2 regions of the Actinoplanes ianthinogenes genome follow, and region 2 is predicted to be linked to the other one. Evidence: riboswitches for the same ligand, from Rfam matches in the RefSeq annotation. Region 2 holds a riboswitch; the other holds the start of a gene.
What was found. Region 2 has a riboswitch for thiamine pyrophosphate ahead of Aiant_RS28005 (ECF transporter S component). Riboswitches for the same ligand answer to the same signal wherever they lie in the genome.
Positions count from the first base shown of each region.

Region 1 (10,541 bases), 740 kb from region 2:
CCCGGGGTCACCACACCGGTATCCCCTCGTCCGGTGTGGACGCCACCGCGTGGAACCGCCGCGGGATCCGCCCGGCCCGCCGGGCAAGCCGTCCCGCCGCGACCGCGTGCCGCATCGCCACCGCCATCGTGGTGGGGTCGTCAGCCCGGGTGATCGCGCTGGCGACCAGCACCGCGTCGCAGCCCAGCTCCATCGCGAGGGTGGCGTCCGACGCGGTCCCGATCCCGGCGTCCAGGACCACCGGCACGTCGACGCTCTGCCGGATCAGCTCGATGTGGTGCGGGTTGGAGATGCCCAGCCCGGACCCGATCGGCGAACCGGCGGGCATCACCGCGGCACACCCCGCGTCGGCCAGCCGGCGGGCCAGGATCGGGTCGTCCGTGGTGTACGGCAGCACCGTGAACCCGTCCATGACCAGCGCCTCCGCCGCTTTCAGCAGCTCGACGCCATCCGGCAGCAGGGTCCGCTCGTCCCCGATCACCTCCAGTTTGATCAGGTCGGTCTCGAATGCCTCCCGCGCCATCCGAGCCGTCTTGATCGCGTCTCCGGCGGTGTAGCACCCGGCCGTGTTCGGCAGGATCCGCACCTTGAGCCGCTCCAGCATCGGCAGCAGCCCGGGCCCGGCCGCCTCGACCCGCCGCAGCGCCACGGTGACCAGGTCGGTCTCCGACGCGACGATCGCCTCCTCCAGCGCGGCGAGGCTGTTCGCGCCGCCGGTGCCGAGGATGAGTCCGTTCTCCGGTAGCAGGTCCACGGTCACCCGCCCTGCGCGGCGGTCAGCACCTCGACCGCGTCGCCGTCGGCCAGGTCGACCTGTGCCCAGGTGGACCGCGGCACGACCGAGCCGTTGACGGCGACCGCGACGCCGCGGTGCGCGTCGGTGATCTCGGCGACCAGGGCGGCCACCGAGCAGGACTCGGACCGGGTCTGGTGCCGGCCGTTGACGGTCAGGCGCATCCGAACCTCCCGGGGGTGAAAGCGTCGATGATCGGGTCGGTCTCCCCGGTGAGCACCAGGTCGGCGATCAGGCGCGCGGTGATCGGCGCGAGCAGGATCCCGTTGCGGTGGTGCCCGGCCGCGACGATCACGTTGTCGCGGAGGGTTCCGAGGATGGGGGCGTTGTCCGGGGTGCCGGGGCGGTGCCCGACGCTGACCTCGGCGAGTTCGTGCTCGGCGAGGCCGGGGACCAGGTCGAGGGCGGCCCGCAGCAGGTCGTGGACGCCGCCGGCGGTGGGTGTGCGGTCCGTGCGCTCCTCCTGGGTGGCGCCGACCACGACTTCGCCGTCGGCGCGCGGGACCAGGTAGACGTGCCGCCCGTCGGCGGCGCCGTCGATCACGTGCCGGAGCAGTCCGGGCTCGCCTCTGAGCCGGAGCACCTGGCCTTTCACCGGCCGGATCGGCAGCCCGGTGAGGGCCGCCGTGCCGCAGCCGGCCGCGACCACGACGACTTCCGCTTCCAGTTCGGACACGGCAGAGACAAAACGCTTTTCGGTACGCCCGTCGAGCGCCGCCCGCAACGCCCCGACCACACGGCGCGGGTCCACCTGCCGCTCGGTCGGCGCGTAGGCACCGGCCCGGATCCGCGGGGAGAGCGCGGGCGCCAGATCCCGCACCTGCGAGCCGGTGAGCGGCGCCAGCTTCTGATGCTTCCACTCCCGGGCCATCTCGGTCACGTCGTCCGCGGTGAGCGCCACCCCGAGGGTCCCCGCGCTGTCGTAGCCGACCTCACCCAGGCCGGCGGCGAAGGCCGGCCACAGCTCGCCCGACGCCTCCAGCAGTCGCTCCAGCTGCGGAACCTCGAAGACCGACTCGCCACCCGGGGCGAGCATCCCGGCGGCGACGTGCCAGGCCCCGTCGGTCCCGTCCGGCGCCGGGTCGTAGACGGTGACGTCCGCCCCGCGGCGCAGCAGCTCGGCCGCGATGCTCAGCCCGATGATCCCGCCGCCGACGATCGCGGCCCTCATGCCAGCGCCTTCAGGAACGCGGCGGCCGCGCCGCGCGGGTCCGCGGTGAACGCCGCGACGGCGGCGATCCCGTGCGTCTTGAGCAGCGGGGCCCGCTCCAGGGTGATCCCGCCGATCGCCAGGACCGGGGTGCCCGGGACGGCCGCGGCGACCTCGGCGACCCGGTCCGGCCCGAGCGGCGGCGGCAGTCCGTCCTTGGTGGACGTGGGGAAGGTGGGGCCGACCCCCAGGTAGGACGCGCCGTCGGCGACCGCGGCGCGGGCCGCCTCCGGGGTGCGGCAGGTGGCGCCGACGATCGCGGCCGGGCCGAGCACCTGCCGGGCGGCTGCCACGGGCAGGTCGTCGGCGCCGACGTGCACGCCGTCCGCTCCGGCCGCCAGTGCCACGCCGATCCGGTCGTTGACCAGGCACATCGCTCCGGCGTCGCGGCAGATCTCGAGAGCGGCGACGGTTATCGCGTACGCGAAACGGTCGTTGCTCTTGATTCTGATCTGCACCGCCACGCCGGGCTGTGCGACCCCGCGGACGACGTCCAGGTCGTCGGTGATGACGTGCAGTCTGGGGAACGACAATGCGTCCATGACGCGCTCCTCCCTGCGCCGGCATGATCCGGATCAGGTTCGACGGTCGGGGGCCGCATCAGCCCCCCTCTCAGCCCGGTGCCCGGACTCCCGTGGGTTGTTGTAACCGGACCCTAACCGGTCCGTGACGATCCGCGCTAGCGGACGTCCCAAACCGGCTCGGGGACCTCGACCACCTCGTTGTCGGCCCTGAACAGCACGAACCGGTCGAAGGAACGGGTGAACCAGCGGTCGTGGGTGACCGCGATCACTGTCCCGTCGAAGCCCTTCAACCCCTCCTCCAGGGCCTCCGCGGAGGCCAGGTCGAGGTTGTCGGTCGGCTCGTCGAGCAGCAGCAACGTCGCCCCGGACAGCTCCAGCAGCAGCACCAGGAAACGCGCCTGCTGGCCGCCGGAGAGGGTGCCGAACCGCTGGTCGCCCTGCGCCGAGAGCTCGTAGCGGCTGAGGTGTTTCATCGCGCCCGCCCGGTCCATCCCGGAGCGATGGTCGTCACCCCGCCAGAGGATCTCGACGAGTGTCTTCTCCATCAGCTCGGGCCGGTCGTGGGTCTGCGAGAAGTGGCCGGGCCGGACCCGGGCGCCGAGCCGGGCCACGCCGCTGTGCTTCACGTGCGCGAGCGGCGCCCCGTCGACCGGCTGGTGCTCCAGGTCGGGCTCGCTGCCGCCGGCCGCCAGCAGCCGCAGGAAGTGCGACTTGCCGGTGCCGTTCGCGCCGAGCACGGCCACCCGGTCGCCGTACCAGATCTCCAGATCGAACGGGAACGTCAGATTTTCCAGTTCGAGCTGCTCGCAGATCACCGCGCGCTTGCCGGTGCGGCCGCCGCGCAGGTTCATCCGGACCGACTGCTCCTTGGGCGGCAGCGGCGGCGGACCGGCCTCCTCGAACTTGCGCAGCCGGGTCTGCGCGGCCTGATAACGCGAGGCCAGCCCGTCGTTGTAGGCCGCCTTGTTCTTCAGCGTGAACACCAGCTCGCGCAGCTTCTCGTGCTCCTCGTCCCAGCGGCGGCGCAGCTCCTCCATCCGCTCGTGCCGGTTCGACCGGGCCTCGTGCCAGGAGGCGAACCCGCCCGGATGCGTCCACGCGCCGCCGCCCTCGACCGCGACCACCCGGTCGGCGGTCTGCGCCAGCAGCTCCCGGTCGTGCGAGACGTACATGATCGTCTTGGCCGACTCCCGGATCCGCTGCTCCAGCCAGCGCTTGGCGGGCACGTCGAGGAAGTTGTCCGGCTCGTCGAGCAGCAGCACCTCGTCGGTGCCGCGCAGCAGCAGGTCGAGGGCGAACCGTTTCTGCTCGCCGCCGGAGAGGGTGCGCACCACGCGGTGCTTCGTCTCCTCCCACGGCTTGCCGAGGATCGCGACCGCGACGGTGTCGAAGACCACCTCGGCGTCGTATCCGCCGGCCTCGCCCCAGGCGGTGAGGGCGTTCGCGTACGCGATCTGGCTCTTCTCCGTCTCGTCCAGCGCCGCCGTCGCCCTCGCCAGCCGCTCGCCCGCCTCCCGCAGCGGCGGCGCGACCAGCGAGAGTGCCAGGTCCTCCAGCGTCCGGTCGTCACCGATCATGCCGATGAACTGGCGCATCACGCCCAGCCCGCCGACCCGCGCGACGGTGCCGGACTGCATCGGGATGTCGCCGGCCACCATCCGCAGCAGGGTGGTCTTGCCCGCCCCGTTCGGCCCGACCAGCGCGACCTTGGCGCCCTCACCGACCCGGAACGACACGTCGGCGAACAGCTCCCGGCCATCCGGCAGCACGAACCCGGCGCCGGCCACATCCACGTAACCCATGCCCGGCATCCTGCCCGGTCAGCGCCTCAGGCGACAGCCGGTTTCCGGTGCACCCGGAGCACCCGGAACCCCTTCTGGCTGGCCACCCGCTCGACCTGCCAGCCCTTGCCGGCCAGCCAGGTGTGCAGCGAGTCACCGCCCAGGTTCCGGTTGATCACCAGCCAGGCGACCCCGTCCGGGGCGAGCCAGGGCAGCCAGCGCTCCATCAGCGCGTGCAGCTCGGCCTTGCCGACGTGGGTGGGCGGGTTGCTCCAGATCTCGGTGAACGTGACGTCGTCCGGCACGTCGTCCGGCGCGCTCACCCGGACCCGGCCGGCCAGCCCCAGAGCGGTCGCGTTCTCCACGGTCAGATCGCGGGCCCGGGAGTTCACGTCGATCGCGTAGACGATGGTCCCCGGCGCCTCGGTGGCCAGCACGCAGGTGATCGGGCCGTAACCGCAGCCCAGGTCGAGCAGCGCTCCCGCGGTCCCGGCCGTGGGCAGCTCGGCCTTGCGCAGCAGCACCGCGGTGCCCGGGTCGAGCCGCCCGGCCGAGAACACCCCGGAGGCGACGGCGAGCCGGTAGTCCCGCCCGGCCACGCTGAACTCGATCTCACCCCGACGCATCGGGGCGTCCGGGTCGGTGCTGAAGTAATGCTCGGCGGTCACCCCGTCAGTCTCCCGCGTCACAACGCCGCCGCGACGACCGGGTGGCGGACAGGCTGTGCGTTCATCGATCGACGTGCGCTCCTACGTTGTCACCCATGCGGTACGCCACCCCGAACCGCTCCGCCCACCGCGCCACCCCGGCACTCGACCTGATGTTCCTGGTCCGGAGCCTCCCCCGGCCCAGCGCCGGCCAGCACCGCCAGCACACCCGGACTCAGGCCGCGCCGCGACGGCACGCCTGGCGTGAGCCGTATCCGGCCATCCAGCTGTTCACCCGCGGCCTGGCCGCGCTGATCGTGCTGGGCATCTTCCTGACGCTCGGCTTCCTGGTCGTCGCCGACGACCATCAGGACCCGGTCACCCCCGCCGGCCGGGTGCCGCTCACCGTCCCGGACGCCTTCCCGGCCGGCGCGGCCGGTTATCGGGTGGAAAGAGCGGTGGCCGAGGCCGACTGCACGCTCGCGGTCACCGGCGACTTGCGGTCCGCGCTTTCGGCGTACGGGTGCAGCCAGGCCGTCCGCGCGAATCTCACCGTCCCGGACGGGGACTACCAGGTCACCGCGGGCATCCTCGACCTGGCCGACGCGCAGAGCGCGGTGGCCGTGGCGGACCGGGTCCGGCAGCTGGTCGAGACCGGCGACGGCAGCTTCACCTCGATGACCGGGACACCGACCGCCGCGGGCACCCCGATCGGCTGGCGGGCCCGGGGCCACTACCTGATCTACTGCGCGATCGCCGGCCCGGGCGGCGAGCCCGCCCTGGGCGAGGATCCGCAGCTCCAGGAAATCACCGCACACCTGCTCGACACGTACCTGAGTGACCAGGTCCTCGCCCACCGCCCCTGACCGTCGATACCCGGCCGCACGCCCGTCGCCTGCCTTACCCGGTGTCCTGGCTCGCCCGGTGTCCTGGCTTGCCGAGACCGGGCTGGCGTCCATGGCCCTCGCCCCGGCCCGGATAGGGCATACGCGCCAGCCCGAGGCATCGAGCTGGCGTCCATGGCCCTTGCCCCGGCCCGAATGGGGCCATACGCGCCAGCCGAAGGCATCCAGCTGGCGTCCATGGCCCTCGCCCCGGCCCGAATGGGGCCATACGCGCCAGCCGAAGGCATCCAGCTGGCGTCCATGGCCCTCGCCCCGGCCCGGATAGGGCCATACGCGCCAGCCGAAGGCATCCAGCTGGCGTCCATGGCCCTTGCCCCGGCCCGGATAGGGCCATACGTGCCAGCCGAAGGCATCGAGCTGGCGTCCATGGCCCTTGCCCCGGCCCAGATGGGGCCATACGTGCCAGCTGAACAGGGCATCGGTCGGCCGGGCGGGATACCGGGCGGTTTCCTGGCGGCGTGACCGCGTCAGGGAACGCGACGGGCTCGCTGAGGGGGAGGTCAGGCGCGCAGGCGCCGCGTAGCGTCGGCGCGGGCCGCATACTCCGTCTCGGCCGGATACCCCACGGCGACCAGGGTCAGCCCGTGCGCCGGTGCCACCGTCACCTCGCTGGACCGCTCCCGCAGCGTGAGCAGCTTGGCCGGCCAGTCCGGTTCGCGGCGGCCCTCGCCGACCGCGAGCATCGCGCCGACCAGGCTGCGGACCATGGCCTGGCAGAACGCGTCGGCCTGCACGGTGGCGACCAGCGTGCGGTCCGCCTCCCGGCGCCAGTCCAGCCGGTTGATCGCGCGGATCGTGGTGGCGTGCTCCTTGCGCTTGCAGAACGCGGCGAAGTCGTGCTCGCCGAGCAGCCCGGCCGCGGCGGCGTTCAACCGGTCCAGGTCGAGCGGACGCAGCCAGCCGAGGGTGTCGTAGCGGCGCAGCGGCTCCGGCCCCCAGCCGTCGTCGCAGACCCGGTACTCATATCGCCGGAACGTCGCGGAGAACCGTGCGTCGAACGTGTCCGGCACCGGCAGCACGCCCTTGACCCGGGCATCCGGCGGCATCAGCGCGCTCAGCCGGCGCAGCAGCGAGCCGGCCAGTTCCTCGTACCGCTCGGCGGGCAGGTCGATGTGACACACCTGGCCGGTGGCGTGCACCCCGGCGTCCGTCCGGCCGGCCACGGTCAGGCCCAGCGGCCACTCCGCGCCCGAGGCACCCAGGATCCGCCGCAGAGCTTCGATCAAAACCCCGGCTACGGTACGACGTCCGGGCTGCACCGCCCAGCCGGAGAAGTCCGCGCCGTCGTACGAGACGTCGAGGCGCAGGCGGGTCGTTTCCGTCATCGGGGGCGGCTCCTCGCGTACCGAAAATCGGGTTTGATCCAAGCGAAAGGCCCGGCTCCCCGCCAGGGGGTGCCGGGCCTCGCCTGAGGTGAATCAGGCCTTGTCGGTGTCTTCGCCTTCGGCCTTGGTGCCCGGGCCCTCGGCGTCCTTGTCACCGGACGCGCTGACCGGAGCCTCGGCGTCCTGGTCGTCGGCGACCGCGGCGGGCGCGGTCTCCTCCGGGGCCAGGGCCTCGACCTTGTCCTGCTGCGCGGCCTTGCGAGCGGCGGACTTGGCGGCCGGGCTGGGCGCGGTGGTGGCCGCGACCGGAGCCTCCTCGACCAGTTCGATGATCGCCATCGGAGCGGCGTCACCCTTGCGGGGACCGGTCTTGGTGATCCGGGTGTAGCCACCGGGACGGCCGGTGTACCGCGGAGCGATCTGCTCGAACAGGGCGTACACGACGTCCTTGTCCTTCACGACGGTCAGCACCCGGCGACGGGCGTGCAGGTCGCCCCGCTTGGCCTTCGTGATGAGCTGCTCAGCCAGCGGGCGCAGCCGCTTCGCCTTGGTCTCGGTGGTCTTGATCTTCCCGTGCCGGAAGAGCTCGGTGGCCAGGTTGGCCATGATGAGCTTCTCGTGTGCCGGGCTGCCGCCGAGGCGGGCACCCTTGGTGGGCGTGGGCATTTCAGATGCTCCTTGAAGAAGTGGCGCAGGCCGGAGAGCTTAGAGCTGCTCGGTCTCGCGGTAGTCGTCGGTGTCGTAGTCCACGTCGCCGAACGAGTCCACGACGTGCGCCGGGTCGAAGGACGGCGCGCTGTCCTTGAGGCCCAGGCCCATTCCGGCGAGCTTCATCTTGACCTCGTCGATGGACTTCTGGCCGAAGTTCCGGATGTCCAGGAGGTCCGCCTCGGTACGCCCGATCAGCTCACCGACGCTGTTGATGCCCTCCCGCTTGAGGCAGTTGTACGACCGGACGGTGAGGTCCAGCTCCTCGATCGGGAGAGCCAGGTCGGCAGCGAGCTGCGCGTCCTGCGGCGACGGGCCGATGTCGATGCCCTCGGCGGTCTCGTCCAGCTCCCGGCACAGGCCGAAGAGCTCGACCAGGGTGGAACCGGCCGACGCCAGGGCGGTCCGCGGCGAGATGGACGCCTTCGACTCGACGTCGATGATCAGACGGTCGAAGTCGGTGCGCTGCTCGACACGGGTCGCCTCGACACGGTAGGTGACCTTGAGCACCGGCGAGTAGATCGAGTCGACCGGGATCCGGCCGATCTCCGCGCCCGCGCTCTTGTTCTGCGCCGCGGTGACGTAGCCACGGCCACGCTCCACGGTCAGCTCCATGTCGAGCCGGCCCTTGCTGTTCAGCGTCGCCAGCTTCAGATCGGGGTTGTGCACGGAGACACCGGCCGGCGGCTGGATGTCCCCGGCGGTCACGTCGCCCGGGCCCTGCTTGCGCAGGTACATGCTGACCGGCTCGTCGTGCTCGGAGCTGACGGTCAGTTCCTTGACGTTCATGACCAGCTCGACCACGTCCTCCTTGACACCGGGGATCGTGGTGAACTCGTGCAGCACGCCGTCGATCTTGATGCTGGTGACCGCCGCGCCCGGGATGGACGACAGCAGGGTCCGCCGCAGCGAGTTACCGAGGGTGTAGCCGAAGCCCGGCTCCAGAGGCTCGATGGTGAACCGGGAGCGGGTCTCGCTGAGCGACTCCTCCGAGAGGGTCGGCCGCTGGCTGATGAGCACGCTGTTCTTCTTTCTGTCAGGCCAACCGCTATTTGATGGCCGTCGGGAATGCCCGGCGCCTTCGCAGACGCCGGGCAACTTGTTACTTGGAGTAGAGCTCCACGATCAGCTGCTCCTGAACCTGCGTGTCGATGACAGCGCGGGCCGGGAGCGAGTGGATCAGGATCTTCATCTCGCTCGGGATGGGCTCGAGCCACGCCGGCACCGGCCGGGAACCGGCCTGCGCCTGGGCGACGACGAAGGGGGTCATCTCCTTCGACTTCTCCCGGAGCGTGACGATGTCGTGCTCCTTCACCCGGTACGACGGGATGTCGACCTTGACGCCGTTCACCAGGAAGTGGCCGTGCTTGACCAGCTGGCGGGCGGCGTCGCGGGACGCGGCGTAGCCGGCCCGGTAGACGACGTTGTCCAGACGCGACTCGAGGATCTGCAGCAGCACCTCACCGGTCTTGCCGGGCTTGGTGACAGCCTCCTCGTAGTACCCGCGGAACTGCTTCTCGAGCACGCCGTACACGCGGCGGGCCTTCTGCTTCTCGCGGTGCTGGAGCAGGTACTCGGTCTCCTTGGTCCGGCCGCGGCCGTGCTGGCCGGGCGGGAAGGGACGCGACTCGAACGGGCACTTCGGCCCGTCGCACTTGCTGCCCTTGAGGAACAGCTTCATCTTCTCGCGGCGGCAGCGCTTGCAGTCCGCACCTACGTAACGAGCCATTGTTTCCAGATCTCCCTTAGACCCGACGACGCTTCGGCGGACGGCACCCGTTGTGCGGCTGCGGGGTCACGTCGGAGATCTGACCGACCTCGAGACCAGCGGCCTGCAGCGAACGGATGGCGGTCTCCCGGCCGGAGCCGGGGCCCTTGACGAAAACGTCGACCTTGCGCATGCCGTGCTCCATGGCCCGGCGAGCGGCGGCCTCGGCGGCCAGCTGCGCGGCGAACGGAGTCGACTTGCGGGAGCCCTTGAAGCCCACCTGGCCGGAAGAGGCCCAGGAGATGACCGCACCGGTCGGGTCGGTGATCGACACGATGGTGTTGTTGAAGGTGCTCTTGATGTGCGCCTGCCCGTGGGCGACGTTCTTGCGTTCCTTGCGCCGGACCTTCTTGACTGCGGCCCCTGCGCGTGCCTTCGGTGGCATAAGTCAGTGCGCTCCTATTACTTCCGACCGGGCTTCTTCTTACCGGCGACCGTGCGCTTCGGGCCCTTACGGGTACGAGCGTTGGTCCGGGTCCGCTGACCCCGAACGGGCAGACCCTTGCGGTGGCGGATGCCGGCGTAGCAGCCGATCTCAACCTTGCGGCGGATGTCCGCGGCGACCTCGCGGCGCAGGTCGCCCTCAACCTTGAAGTTGGCCTCAATGTATTCGCGGAGCTTGAGCAGCTCCTCCTCAGTGAGGTCCTTGGCGCGCTTGTTCAGGTCGATCGCCGTAGCGTTCAGTGCTTCGACGGACCGGGTGCGCCCGATCCCGAAGATGTAGGTGAGCGCGATCTCCATCCGCTTTTCGCGGGGAAGATCGACGCCGACGAGACGTGCCATTTCTGGGCGTACTCCTCGTTGTTGTCGCGGAGGTCTGTACCCGTCCCACCCCGCCTGCCCGGGCGGGCCCCGGCCTCCGACCGGGGGTGTGGCCACT
Region 1 is NZ_AP023356.1:5,428,780-5,439,320, reverse strand. Features, by position in the region: gene Aiant_RS24695 (thiamine phosphate synthase) at 1-14, opposite strand, end outside; gene Aiant_RS24690 (thiazole synthase) at 8-760, opposite strand; gene thiS (sulfur carrier protein ThiS) at 757-957, opposite strand; gene thiO (glycine oxidase ThiO) at 948-1,964, opposite strand; gene Aiant_RS24675 (thiamine phosphate synthase) at 1,961-2,545, opposite strand; TPP riboswitch at 2,539-2,649, opposite strand; gene Aiant_RS24670 (ABC-F family ATP-binding cassette domain-containing protein) at 2,683-4,329, opposite strand; gene Aiant_RS24665 (class I SAM-dependent methyltransferase) at 4,356-4,976, opposite strand; gene Aiant_RS24660 (hypothetical protein) at 5,072-5,821, shown strand; gene truA (tRNA pseudouridine(38-40) synthase TruA) at 6,361-7,185, opposite strand; gene rplQ (50S ribosomal protein L17) at 7,279-7,851, opposite strand; gene Aiant_RS24645 (DNA-directed RNA polymerase subunit alpha) at 7,891-8,913, opposite strand; gene rpsD (30S ribosomal protein S4) at 8,996-9,622, opposite strand; gene rpsK (30S ribosomal protein S11) at 9,639-10,046, opposite strand; gene rpsM (30S ribosomal protein S13) at 10,064-10,444, opposite strand.
Region 1: it holds a riboswitch for thiamine pyrophosphate, as region 2 does, so the genes downstream of both, Aiant_RS24675 (thiamine phosphate synthase) here and Aiant_RS28005 (ECF transporter S component) in region 2, are expected to answer to the same signal.

Region 2 (10,541 bases):
AGCGCACGGCCCGCCCGGCCGGTCCGGTCGCCGCCGCGTCGGCGGCCGGCCGCAACGCCGGGTCGGTGTCGAACTCGGCCGGGGTGAGCAGGCTGATCGCGACGTGCGGGAACGGCGCCGCGACCAGGTGGGTGCAGGCCAGGACCGGGACCGGGGTCAGCTCCTGGATCCAGTGGTCGGCCTCGGCCAGCGTGCGGTGCCCGAGGCTGACCCCGACGATCCGGGCGCTGCCGCTGCCGGGAACGGCAGCGGCGCCAACGGCGTGTGTCATCGGGGGAGGACCCAGATGGGGTTGGTGTAAAACCACAGGTCGCCCCACGGATCAGCGTCGCCGGCCACGTCCAGCCGGGGTCCGTACGGGTCCACCCCGGCCCCCATCAGCCCGGGCTGCGTCCGGTTCCCGTCGGTGCCCCGCACCCGGACGTAGAACGGCTTGTCCAGCCGCCCCAGGTCGAAGCTGAGCGAGACCGGCCCGCCGCTCCGGCTGATCTCGAACGACGTGACCACCCGGGTGTCCGGCGCGGTGAAGGCGTCCCGGTTCGCGACCGGCCCGGTCACCGTGCCGACGATCACGTCCACCCGCTTGAGCTTCGGGACGAACGCCGCCCAGTTCGGGGTGTCCTGGAGATCGAGGTCCAGGGTCAGCTCGGTCGAGGTGCCCCGCTTGACCTGGAGCACCCCGCCCAGCGGGGTGCCGGTGTGCCGGCGGCGGTCGCCGGTGACCCGGACCCGGGCGTCCAGGCCCTTGATCAGGCGGCCGTGGTCGACCCAGACCCGCCCGGCCCGCAGGCCGTCCATGACCGCCCGGTACGAGAACGACGTCGAGCCCACATTGGTCCGCCCGTAGTAACCGGGCCAGAAGTCACCGGCCGTGGTCAGCGTCTTGCCGGTGTAGACCGGGTCGTCGTACCTGCCGTTGGCCTCGAAGTCGCTGTCCGGCCCCCGGTCGGACTGGTCCAGGTAGACCACGTGCGAGTCCGAGTTCACCGTGATCCACCAGGCCTTGCCCTCGGCGAGCAGGCTGTCCCACAGGCCGCCGACCGTGGCGGTCATCCAGTCGAAGCCACCCCAGGTGCGGTAACTCTCCAGAGGGTAGCCGGGGAACGACGCGGCCGACGGGTTGTTGTCGTAGTAGCCGCGGGCGCCGCCCCGCCCGTTCGGCGCCGGGATGCCGGCGGCCTGGTGGCCGGGCGCGCCCTCGAAGCCGATGGCGATGCTCGGGTCGGTGTCCCGCCAGTTGCGGATCTCGTGCGGCGAGTCGACGCCGCGCCGGGCCGGGTGGTTGGCCAGGAACAGCGCACCGTCCACCTTGCGCGCCCTGACCTGCTCGCCGAGGAACTTGATGCCCGCGATCGCCAGGGCCTCGTTCTGCTCGACGGTGTTGGTGGCCGGCTGCAACGACCCGTCGTACGCGTTCTCGAACCGCTTGAGCACGTCCACCTCGTTCTTACCCGGGTGAACGAAAACGGTCGCGTGCTCGGCGCCCGGGATGTTCCACTCCAGGCCCTGGAAGGTCAGGAGCCCGGGAAGCGCGGAGCGGGTCTTCACGATGTCCGGGTTCACCCGGTCCACGCCGATCTTGGCGTGCGTGGCGCTGCCGTGGTCGGTGATGACCAGCCAGTCCAGCCCGTACGCGTGCCCGTGCCCGGCCTGGTCCAGCACCCGGTACTGGGCGTCGGAGCTGTACTGCGTGTGAATGTGGTGGTCGCCGGCGAGCCAGGCGAACCCGCCCTTCGCCGACCCGCCCCCGACCTGGTCGTGGGTGTGCGGGAGCCCGGCGGCCGCCGCGGCGCCGGGCCGGGCGAGCACCGACGCGGCCGCCGCGCCCGCGCCGAGCAGGCCGGCGCCGCGCAGGAAGGTGCGGCGCGAGTGGTCCGCCGGGGAGAGTTCGCTGTCCGGGATGCTCGGATCGAGCGCTTCGGGGAGATCGTTGCCGGTTGTCGTCGCCGCAACGGGATGATCGTGGCCATGACCCATGGGAGGCAATCTCGCGGTTGCAGGCCAACGTCCCTTGTCGAGACGGTGGCGTCGCGACGAACACGCGTCAACCGATGATCGGCCGGAACAGACCGAGAGCGATCGTCGCGGTGAGGATCAGGACGGACAGCAGGAACGCCACGACGACCAGCGCGGCGTCGGCCCCCGTGAAGCGCTGCACCCGGGCGAACGTCCGCGGCGTCCCCGAGTCGAACCCCCGCGCGTCCATCGCCACCGCCAGCCGCACCCCCCGGCGCAGTGCCCCGACCAGCAGCGCGAAGCCGGTCGACGCGAACACCGCCGGACTGCGCCCGGTGTCGATCCCGCGGGCCCGCCGGGCCAGGGTCAGCATCCGCCACTCCTGCCCGAGCAGCGGCAACAGCCGGAAGGCCGCGAGCGCCCCGATCGCGAACCGGGCCGGCGCCTTCGCGTTCTGCACCAGCGCGTCGGCCAGGTCGGTCGGATCGGTGGTGGCGAACACCACGATCCCGGGCAGCGCCACCGCGAAGATCCGCAGGATCAACCCGGCCGCGCTGCTCAGCACGCCGGTGGTGACCTCCGCCGGGCCGAGCGAGAAGAGCAGGTCACCGCCCCGGTCGGCGGCGAACAGCAGCATGCTGACCAGCACCCCGAACGCGGCCACCAGCAGCGGCCAGGCGCGCCGCGCGAGCACCCGGGCCCGCACCCCGAAGAACGGCAGCGCGGCCAGCTCGACCAGCAGCGCGAGCCCCGGCGTCACCGGGTCCAGCGTCGCGATCAGGGGCAGGGTGAAGAGCAGCGCGGCGGCGAGCTTCGCGACCGGATTCCGCCGCGCCAGCGGCGCGCCGGAATCCGCGACCGGCTCCAGGATCAGGTTCACTCCGGGCCGCCGAGGGCCAGGGTCCGATCGGCTACGGTACGCACGAAGTCTTCGTCGTGAGTGACCGCGACGATGCCGTGCCCCTCGTCCCGCAGCTCCGCGACCAGGGCGACCAGCTCCACCCAGGTCCGCCGGTCCTGCCCGAACGTGGGCTCGTCGAGCACCAGCAGCCGCGGGGCGGTGGCCAGCGCGGTCGCCACGCTCAGCCGCCGCGCCTCGCCGCCGGAGAGCGTGTAGGGATTGGCCGCCGCCAGCCGGTCCAGCCGCAGCCGGTGCAGCAACTCGTCCACGGTCACCCGGATCTCCCCGGGTGACCGGCCCAGCCGCCGCGGGCCGAGCGCCAGCTCGTCGGCGACCCTGGCGGTGACGAACTGGTGCTCCGGGTTCTGGAAGACCGAGCCGATCCGCTGGGTCAGGGTGGCGGCCCGCCAGCGGTGCGGTGGCCGCTTGTCACCGAACCCGGTGATCCGCCCGGAGCCCGGCGCGAGCAGACCGCCGAGCAGCAGCGCGAGGGTGGACTTGCCGGCGCCGTTCGGGCCGGTGACCGCGAGCACCTCGGCGGCCCGCGCGGTCAGCGACACCTCGGGCAGCCGGCCCGGGACGGTGACCCGCTCGGCGCTCAGCAGAGGCTCGGCGGCGGACGGTCGTACCGAAGAAGCGGCGGCCGCGACCGGGCGGCCCGGCACCCAGACCCCCTCGTCGGCGAGCTCGTCGCCGCAGGCGGCGAAGACCGCCTCGGGCGTGCCCTCGGCCCGCACCCCGCCACCCGGCGCCAGCACCACCACCCGGTCCACCAGCGGCAACGCCTCGGCGACCCGATGCTCCACGATGATCAGTGTGGTGTCCGGGCCGGCCGCGCGGCTGACCGCTTCGCGGATCAGCGCGGCGCCGGCCGGATCGAGGTTGGCGGTCGGCTCGTCGAGCAGCAGCAGGCCCGGGCGCAGGGCGATCACCCCGGCGAGAGCCAGGCGCTGCGCCTCGCCGCCGGAGAGCGCGTGGGTCGGACGATCATTCGGGTACGGGAACCCGACGCGCGTGAGAGCGTCGGTGACCCGGGGCCAGATCCCGGCCGCGGGCAGTCCCCGATTTTCCAGGCCGAACGCCACGTCGTCGCCGGAGCGGGCCATCACCAGCTGGGTCTGCGGATCCTGGAAGAGGATGCCGACCCGGTCCCGGGCCTTGCGCGGCTCCAGCCCGTCGATCTCGACGGTGCCCTCGGCCTCGCCGGAGTCCTCCGGCAGCAGCCCGGCCAGCGCGGCCAGCAGGGTGCTCTTGCCGGCCCCGGAGGGACCCAGCAGGAGCACCCGCTCGCCGCGCCGCACGTGCAGGTCCAGCCCGCGCACCGCCCAGGCGCGACGGCCCGCGTGCCGCCACCCGAACCCGCGCAGCAAGACCTCTGCCATGAACTAGATGAGTGCCCGCTCGCGGCCCGCCGCGAACCGGTCGAGGACGCCGGTCGGGGCCAGTGCCCGGACCACCAGCCAGGCGCCCGCGCCGGCCACGACGGCGGCGCTGGCCACGGTGATCAGGGCGTAGGGGACCCGGTAGCTCCACAGGTCGTAGTCGTAGGTCCAGACGAACCAGTCGAAGACCGCGGCGACCACGCCGGCCAGGGCGCCGGAGAGGATGCCGACCGGCAGGGTGAAGACCCGGTAGCGGAACAGGGCGAAGGCCAGCTCCGCGCCGAGGCCCTGGGCGGCGCCCTGGAAGATCACCGTGGCGCCCCACTTGTTGCCGAGCAGCGCCGAGATGATGGCCGCGACGGTCTCGGTGAAGAACGCGGCGCCCGGCTTCCGGATGATCAGCCCGCTCAGCACGGCCGGCAGGAACCACATGCCGTAGAGGACGGACTGGGCCGGCGGGAAGAACAGGAACGCGTTCTCGGTGGCGGCCCAGAGGGCGTCCCAGGCCCAGAAGATCACGCCGAACGCGACGGCGATGACCGAGGCGATCACGATGTCTATCGTGCGCCATCTGTTGGTGGTGGTCGATGTCATGTACGCCTCCCAGCGTGTACACCGGGAGGAGACGCACGCCATGGACGGCCCATGGCGCGGCTGGAGAAGACCGAACTTCCTGCGCTGGCATTACCCAGATCAGGTACGAGGGTCTGCGGCCAGGCCGCACTCTCAGCGCTGTGCGCTCCCCTGTCGGATCGAATCTCGGCCGCGACGCGCGGTTTCGCCGTCACGGCCAAGCTTCGGTGGATGTGCTTCGATGACGCTAACACCGGGGTACCGGTCCGGCACAGCGAGGGAGTCATCACATGGAGGTCAAGGCTCGTGGGCTGACGTTCGAGGTGGCCGAGGGCGGTCCCGCGGACGGGCAGCCGGTGCTCCTGCTGCACGGATTCCCGCAGGACCGGCGCGAGTTCGACCTCCTGATGCCCCGGCTGCACCACGCCGGCCTGCGCACCTACGCGATGAACCAGCGCGGCTACTCGCCCGGCGCCCGCCCGTCCGGCCCGGGCGCCTACCGGATCGGCGAGGCGGTCGCCGACGTGCTCGCCGTGCTCGACGAGCTCGGCCTGGAGTCGGTGCACCTGGTCGGGCACGACTGGGGCGCCCAGGTGGCCTGGCTGGTGGCCGGCCGGCACCCGGACCGGGTGCGCACGCTGACCGCGATCTCGGTGCCGCACCCGCGGGCCATGATGCTGGCGCTGCGGGTCCGGCCGAGCCAGTCCGCCCGGCTGGCGTACTTCCAGCTGTTCCGCAGTCCGGTGGCGGAGAAACTGCTGCTCGGCGGCGGCGCGCTGGTGCTGCGCCGGATGCTCGGCCCGATCGGGCCGCGGGCCGACCTGTATGTCAAGGCGATGCGCGAGCCGGGCCGGTTGACCGGCGGGCTCAACTGGTACCGGGGCTTCCGCACCGCGGACGTCGCCGACCTGGGTGAGATCACCGTGCCGACCACGTTCGTCTGGAGCGACCGGGACGGCGTGGTCGGGCTCACCGCCGTGCTGCGCACCGCCGACTGGGTGCGTGCCGACTACCAGCTGGTGGCGATGCGCGGGGTGAGCCACTGGGTGCCCGAGCAGGCGCCGAAGGAGCTGTCCGACGCGGTGCTGGCACGCATCGGCGTTTGACCATGGGCCGGACCGGGCATGGCCGTGACCATGGCCCCCTCGTCCAACGAAACCGAAAAACAGCGGTGGGACCGTAACTTCGCCGATCTGTTGCAGGAGCTACGGGTCGCGCAGACGGGCGTGCAGATCCTGTTCGCCTTCCTGCTGACCCTGCCGTTCTCCAGCGGCTTCCCGAAGGCCACCGACTTCCAGAAGGACGTCTACATGGTGGCGCTGATGAGCGCGGCGTTCGCCACCGCGCTGATCATCTCGCCGGTGGCGTTCCACCGCGCGCTGTTCCGCCAGGGCCGCAAGCCGGAACTGGTCCGGTACTCGCACCGGATGGCCACCAGCGGGCTGGCCTGCATGCTGGTGTCGATGGTCAGCAGCGTCCTGCTGATCACCGACTACGTCCTGCACGCCCGCTGGGCGGTGATCCTCACGGTGGTGGCGGCCGGCTGGTTCCTCACCTTCTGGGCCATCCTGCCGATCACCCACCGCAACTGGGCCGACGACGACGACAAGGACGGGTACGTCCTGGACGACGCCCCGGTCGGCGTCAGCTCCGGGACGGGCGCAGACCGAGACGCCTGAGCTCCAGCTCGGCCAGCGCGTCGACGGCGGCCGCGTCGCCGTTGCGCCAGCTCTGCGCGATGTCCGGGCCGAGCCGGGTCAGCTCGCCGAGCGGCCGGGAGGCCAGCGCCCGCAGCGCCAGCAGGTCCCGGCCGGCCGGCTCGTCGCGGACCGTCACGGCCACCGAGGCGCGCCGGATCCAGCGCAGCCGCAGCGGCAGCCAGAGGAACAGGACCAGGGCCAGCGGTAACGAGATCGCCATCAGCGGCAGGATCAGTGCCAGCTTGTCGACGAGTTCCTGCTGCTGGTGGCCGGCCTCGGCGATCGAGCGGGCGGCGTCGGCCGCCCCGGTGAACGGCTTGGTGAGCTGGTCGCCGACCACCGGCACCCGGCCGACCTTGCCGCCGGCGTCGGCCAGGTTGTCGGCGATGCCGCTGCCGGCGCTTTCCAGCTTCGCGCCGGGGACGGCGAGTTTCTCCACCAGGTCGTGGATCCCGAGCGCGACGCGGACCCACAGGTAGATCCAGAACAGGATGAGGAGGTCGGTGATCACTTGGCGGGTGGCGGTGGGTACGCGGTCGGCATAGAGCTTCACAAGCCGAAGCCTCGCACCCGGGCCGGATCGGCGCATCCGGGCACCCTCAGGGATCACTCAGCCTTGGCGGCGCACTCCGGGCAGGTGCCGAAGATCTCCAGGGTGTGCGCGACGTCGACGAAGCCGTGCTCGCCGGCCACCTTGTCGGCCCAGGACTCCACCGCCGGGCCGAGCACCTCGACGGTCCGCCCGCAGGACCGGCAGACCAGGTGGTGGTGATGTCCCTGGCTGCACCGCCGGTAGAGGTGCTCGCCGCCGGGCGGGCGCATCACGTCCACCTCGCCGGCGTCGGCCAGACCCTGCAGGGTGCGGTAGACGGTGGTCAGCCCGACCCGTTCGCCCCGGTCGCGCAGCATCGCGTGCAGGTCCTGTGCGCTGTGGAAGCCCTCGGTATGGGACAGCACTTCACGCACCGCGCTCCGCTGCTTGGTGTTGCGCTGCGCGCTGCTCTCCGGGTTCACGATCGGCTCTCCCTCGCGTGGCTGACGGCGTCCGCGACGATGTGCGCCACGTGTTCGTCCACCAGGGAGTATGCGATCTCGCGGCCGCGCCGCACACCCCGCACCACGCCGGCGCCGCGCAACACCCGCAGGTGCTGCGAGACCAGCGGCTGCGGGGCGCCGAGTCGTTCCACCAGATCGTGCACACAGCGCTCGCCCGAACCCAGCTCGGCGACGATGGCGATCCGGATCGGAGCGGACAGCGCTCGCAACAGCGCGCCCGCGGACTCGTACGCTTCGTAACCGGTGGCCGTCATAGTCCTTTTCTCTCAAGCATGAAGCACGACATCCGGAGGCTCGACCGGGGCCGGTGACCCGGCTCTGCGCCGCCGCCGGAGCACGCTGATCCCGGTGGTGACCAGGAACGCGGCCAGGGCCAGCAGCACCGTGGTGGCGCCCGGCGCGGTGTCGATCTCACCGGAGAGCACCACGCCGGCGCCGGCCGCGCAGACCCCGATCAGCATGGCCACCGCCATGGTCGACCGGAACCCGCGGGTGAGCTGCTGGGCGGCCGCCACCGGGACCACCATCAGCGCGGAGACCAGCAGCAGGCCGACGGTGCGCATCGCGATCGTCACGGTGACCGCGGTGGTCACCGCGAGCAGCAGGTTGAGGGTACGCACCGGCAGGCCGCTGACCCGGGCGTACTCCTCGTCGTTGCAGAGCGCGAAGAGGGCCGGGCGGAACAGCAGCATGGCGATCAGCACGGCCGCGCCCAGCCCGGCGATCACCACGATGTCCTGCGGCGACGTGGTGATCAGCGAGCCGAAGAGGTACTGCATCAGGCTGGCGTTGCTGCTGTCGTCGGAGAGCCCGACCAGGACCACGCCGCCCGCGATGCCGCCGTAGAAGAGCAGCGCCAGGGCCAGGTCGCCGGAGGTGCGCCCGCGCTCGCGGACCAGTTCCACGGCGACCGCGCCGGCCACCGAGACCAGCACCGCGGTGAGCACCGGCGACTGGTGGGTGAGCAGGCCGACGCCGACGCCGGTGAGCGCTACGTGCCCGATGCCGTCGCCGATCAGCGACAGCCGCCGCTGCACCAGATAGACCCCGAGGGCCGGCGCGGCCAGCCCGATGATCAGCGCCCCGGCCAGGGCCCGCAGCATGAAGGGATAGGTCAAAAGATCCATTTTCAGTACGCCTTCTGCCCGTCGGTCGGCGCCCACTCGCAGATGCCGGCCCTCTCCTCGTCGGCGTGCGGGTGCACGTGGTCGTGCCCCGGCTCGGCGTGGTGCCCGGCCGGCTCCGGCGGTACCCCCTCGTGCGCGATCCGGCCGTCGTGCACCACCACGGCCCGCCCGATCAGCGGCCGCAGCGGGCCCAGCTCGTGGAGCACCAGCACGATCGTGCCGCCGTCCGCGGCGAACTTGGTCAGCGCCCCGGCGAACGCCTCCTGGCTGGCCGCGTCCACCCCGGCCGTCGGCTCGTCGAGGACCAGCAGGTCGGGCTGGCCGGCCAGGGCCCGGGCGATCAGCGTGCGCTGCTGCTGGCCGCCGGAGAGGGTGGCGACCGGGTCGCCGATCCGGTCCAGCAGGCCGACCGCGTCGAGGGCCTCCCGGACGGCGGCGCGGTCGGCGGCCCCGGGCAGCCGGAACAGGCCGCGGCGGGCCAGCCGGCCGGACGCCACCACCTCGCCGACGGTGGCCGGGACGCCGCTGCCGGCGCCGAGGCGCTGCGGGACGTAACCGATGCGCTCCCACTGACGGAACCGGCGCTGGGGCGTACCGAAAAGGCCGATCTGGCCGCGGCGGACCGGAACCAGGCCGAGGACCGTGCGGATCAGCGTGGATTTCCCGGAGCCGTTGGCGCCGAGCACGGCGACGACGTCGCCGGCGGCGACGCTGAGCGTGACGTCGCGCAGGATCTCCCGGCCGTCGTAACCGGCCGCCACGTGCCGGGCCTCGATGACACTCATGAGTAGCACCCCAATGCCGTGGTCAAGGCGGCCAGGTTGGCCCGCATCACCGAGAAGTAGTCCGCGTCCGGGTCGGTCAGGCCCTCCAGCGGGTCGAGCACCGCCGTGGTCGCCCCGGCCTCGCGGGCGATCGTCTCGGCGACCTTGGGACTGACCAGCGTCTCGAAGAAGATCGTGGTGGTGCCGTGCGCCCGGGCCTGCGCGGCGACCTCGGCCAGGCGGCGCGGTGACGGCTCGGCCTCCGGGTCGACGCCGGTGATCCCGACCTGGGTCAGGTGATAGCGGTCGGCCAGGTAGTGGAACGCGGTGTGGCTGGTGACCAGCTCACGCCGTTGACAACTGCCCAGCCGGGCGGCGAACTCGGCGTCCAGCTCGGTGAGCTGCCGGTGCAGGGCGGCGGCGCGGGCCGTGTAGCCGGCGGCGTGCGCCGGGTCGGTCTCGCTCAGCCGCTGGGCCAGGTGGTCACCGATCTCGGCGAGCCGCAGCGGATCGAGCCAGACGTGCGGGTCCGCGGAGCCGTGCTCGTGCCCCTCGTGCTCCGCGTCCTCGGCGTGCAGCAGGGTGACCGCGCCCGACACGTCGTAGCCCTGCTCCCGCGCGTTCTGCGTGATCGCCTCGTCCACCGCGGGCTGGAAGCCGTGCAGGTAGACGGCGACTTGGGCGTCGACGATCTGGGCCACCTGGCGCGGGCTCAGCTCCACGTCGTGCGGCTCGGCGCCCGGCTTGGTGAGGTTGGTGACCCGGACCAGGTCGCCGCCGACCCGCTCGCTGACGAACTGGAGCGGGTAGAACGCGGCCACGATCGGGAGGCGTCCACCGGCCTGCGCCCGCGCGCCGCACCCGGCCAGGGCGGCCAGGGCGAGGAGCAGGGCGAGCAGGCGGCGCATCATGCCACCAACTGTCGTCGATAATGACAATGATTGTCAAAAGCGCATGCGTTCCTACGCCATCGCCTTACCGACCACCGCGACGATCAGCAGGGTGAGCAGGACCACCCGGACCAGCCGGGTGATCGGCGACTGCACCGGCCAGGTGGTGAAGGTCAGCGCGGCCAGGCCGGC
Region 2 is NZ_AP023356.1:6,167,145-6,177,685, forward strand. Features, by position in the region: gene Aiant_RS27985 (hypothetical protein) at 1-271, opposite strand, end outside; gene Aiant_RS27990 (CehA/McbA family metallohydrolase domain-containing protein) at 268-1,977, opposite strand; gene Aiant_RS27995 (energy-coupling factor transporter transmembrane component T family protein) at 2,045-2,836, opposite strand; gene Aiant_RS28000 (ABC transporter ATP-binding protein) at 2,833-4,239, opposite strand; gene Aiant_RS28005 (ECF transporter S component) at 4,243-4,833, opposite strand; TPP riboswitch at 4,892-4,995, opposite strand; gene Aiant_RS28010 (alpha/beta fold hydrolase) at 5,103-5,918, shown strand; gene Aiant_RS28015 (DUF6328 family protein) at 5,937-6,491, shown strand; gene Aiant_RS28020 (hypothetical protein) at 6,457-7,065, opposite strand; gene Aiant_RS28025 (Fur family transcriptional regulator) at 7,119-7,526, opposite strand; gene Aiant_RS28030 (ArsR/SmtB family transcription factor) at 7,523-7,822, opposite strand; gene Aiant_RS28035 (metal ABC transporter permease) at 7,835-8,695, opposite strand; gene Aiant_RS28040 (metal ABC transporter ATP-binding protein) at 8,698-9,480, opposite strand; gene Aiant_RS28045 (metal ABC transporter substrate-binding protein) at 9,477-10,370, opposite strand; gene Aiant_RS28050 (DUF6703 family protein) at 10,422-10,541, opposite strand, start outside.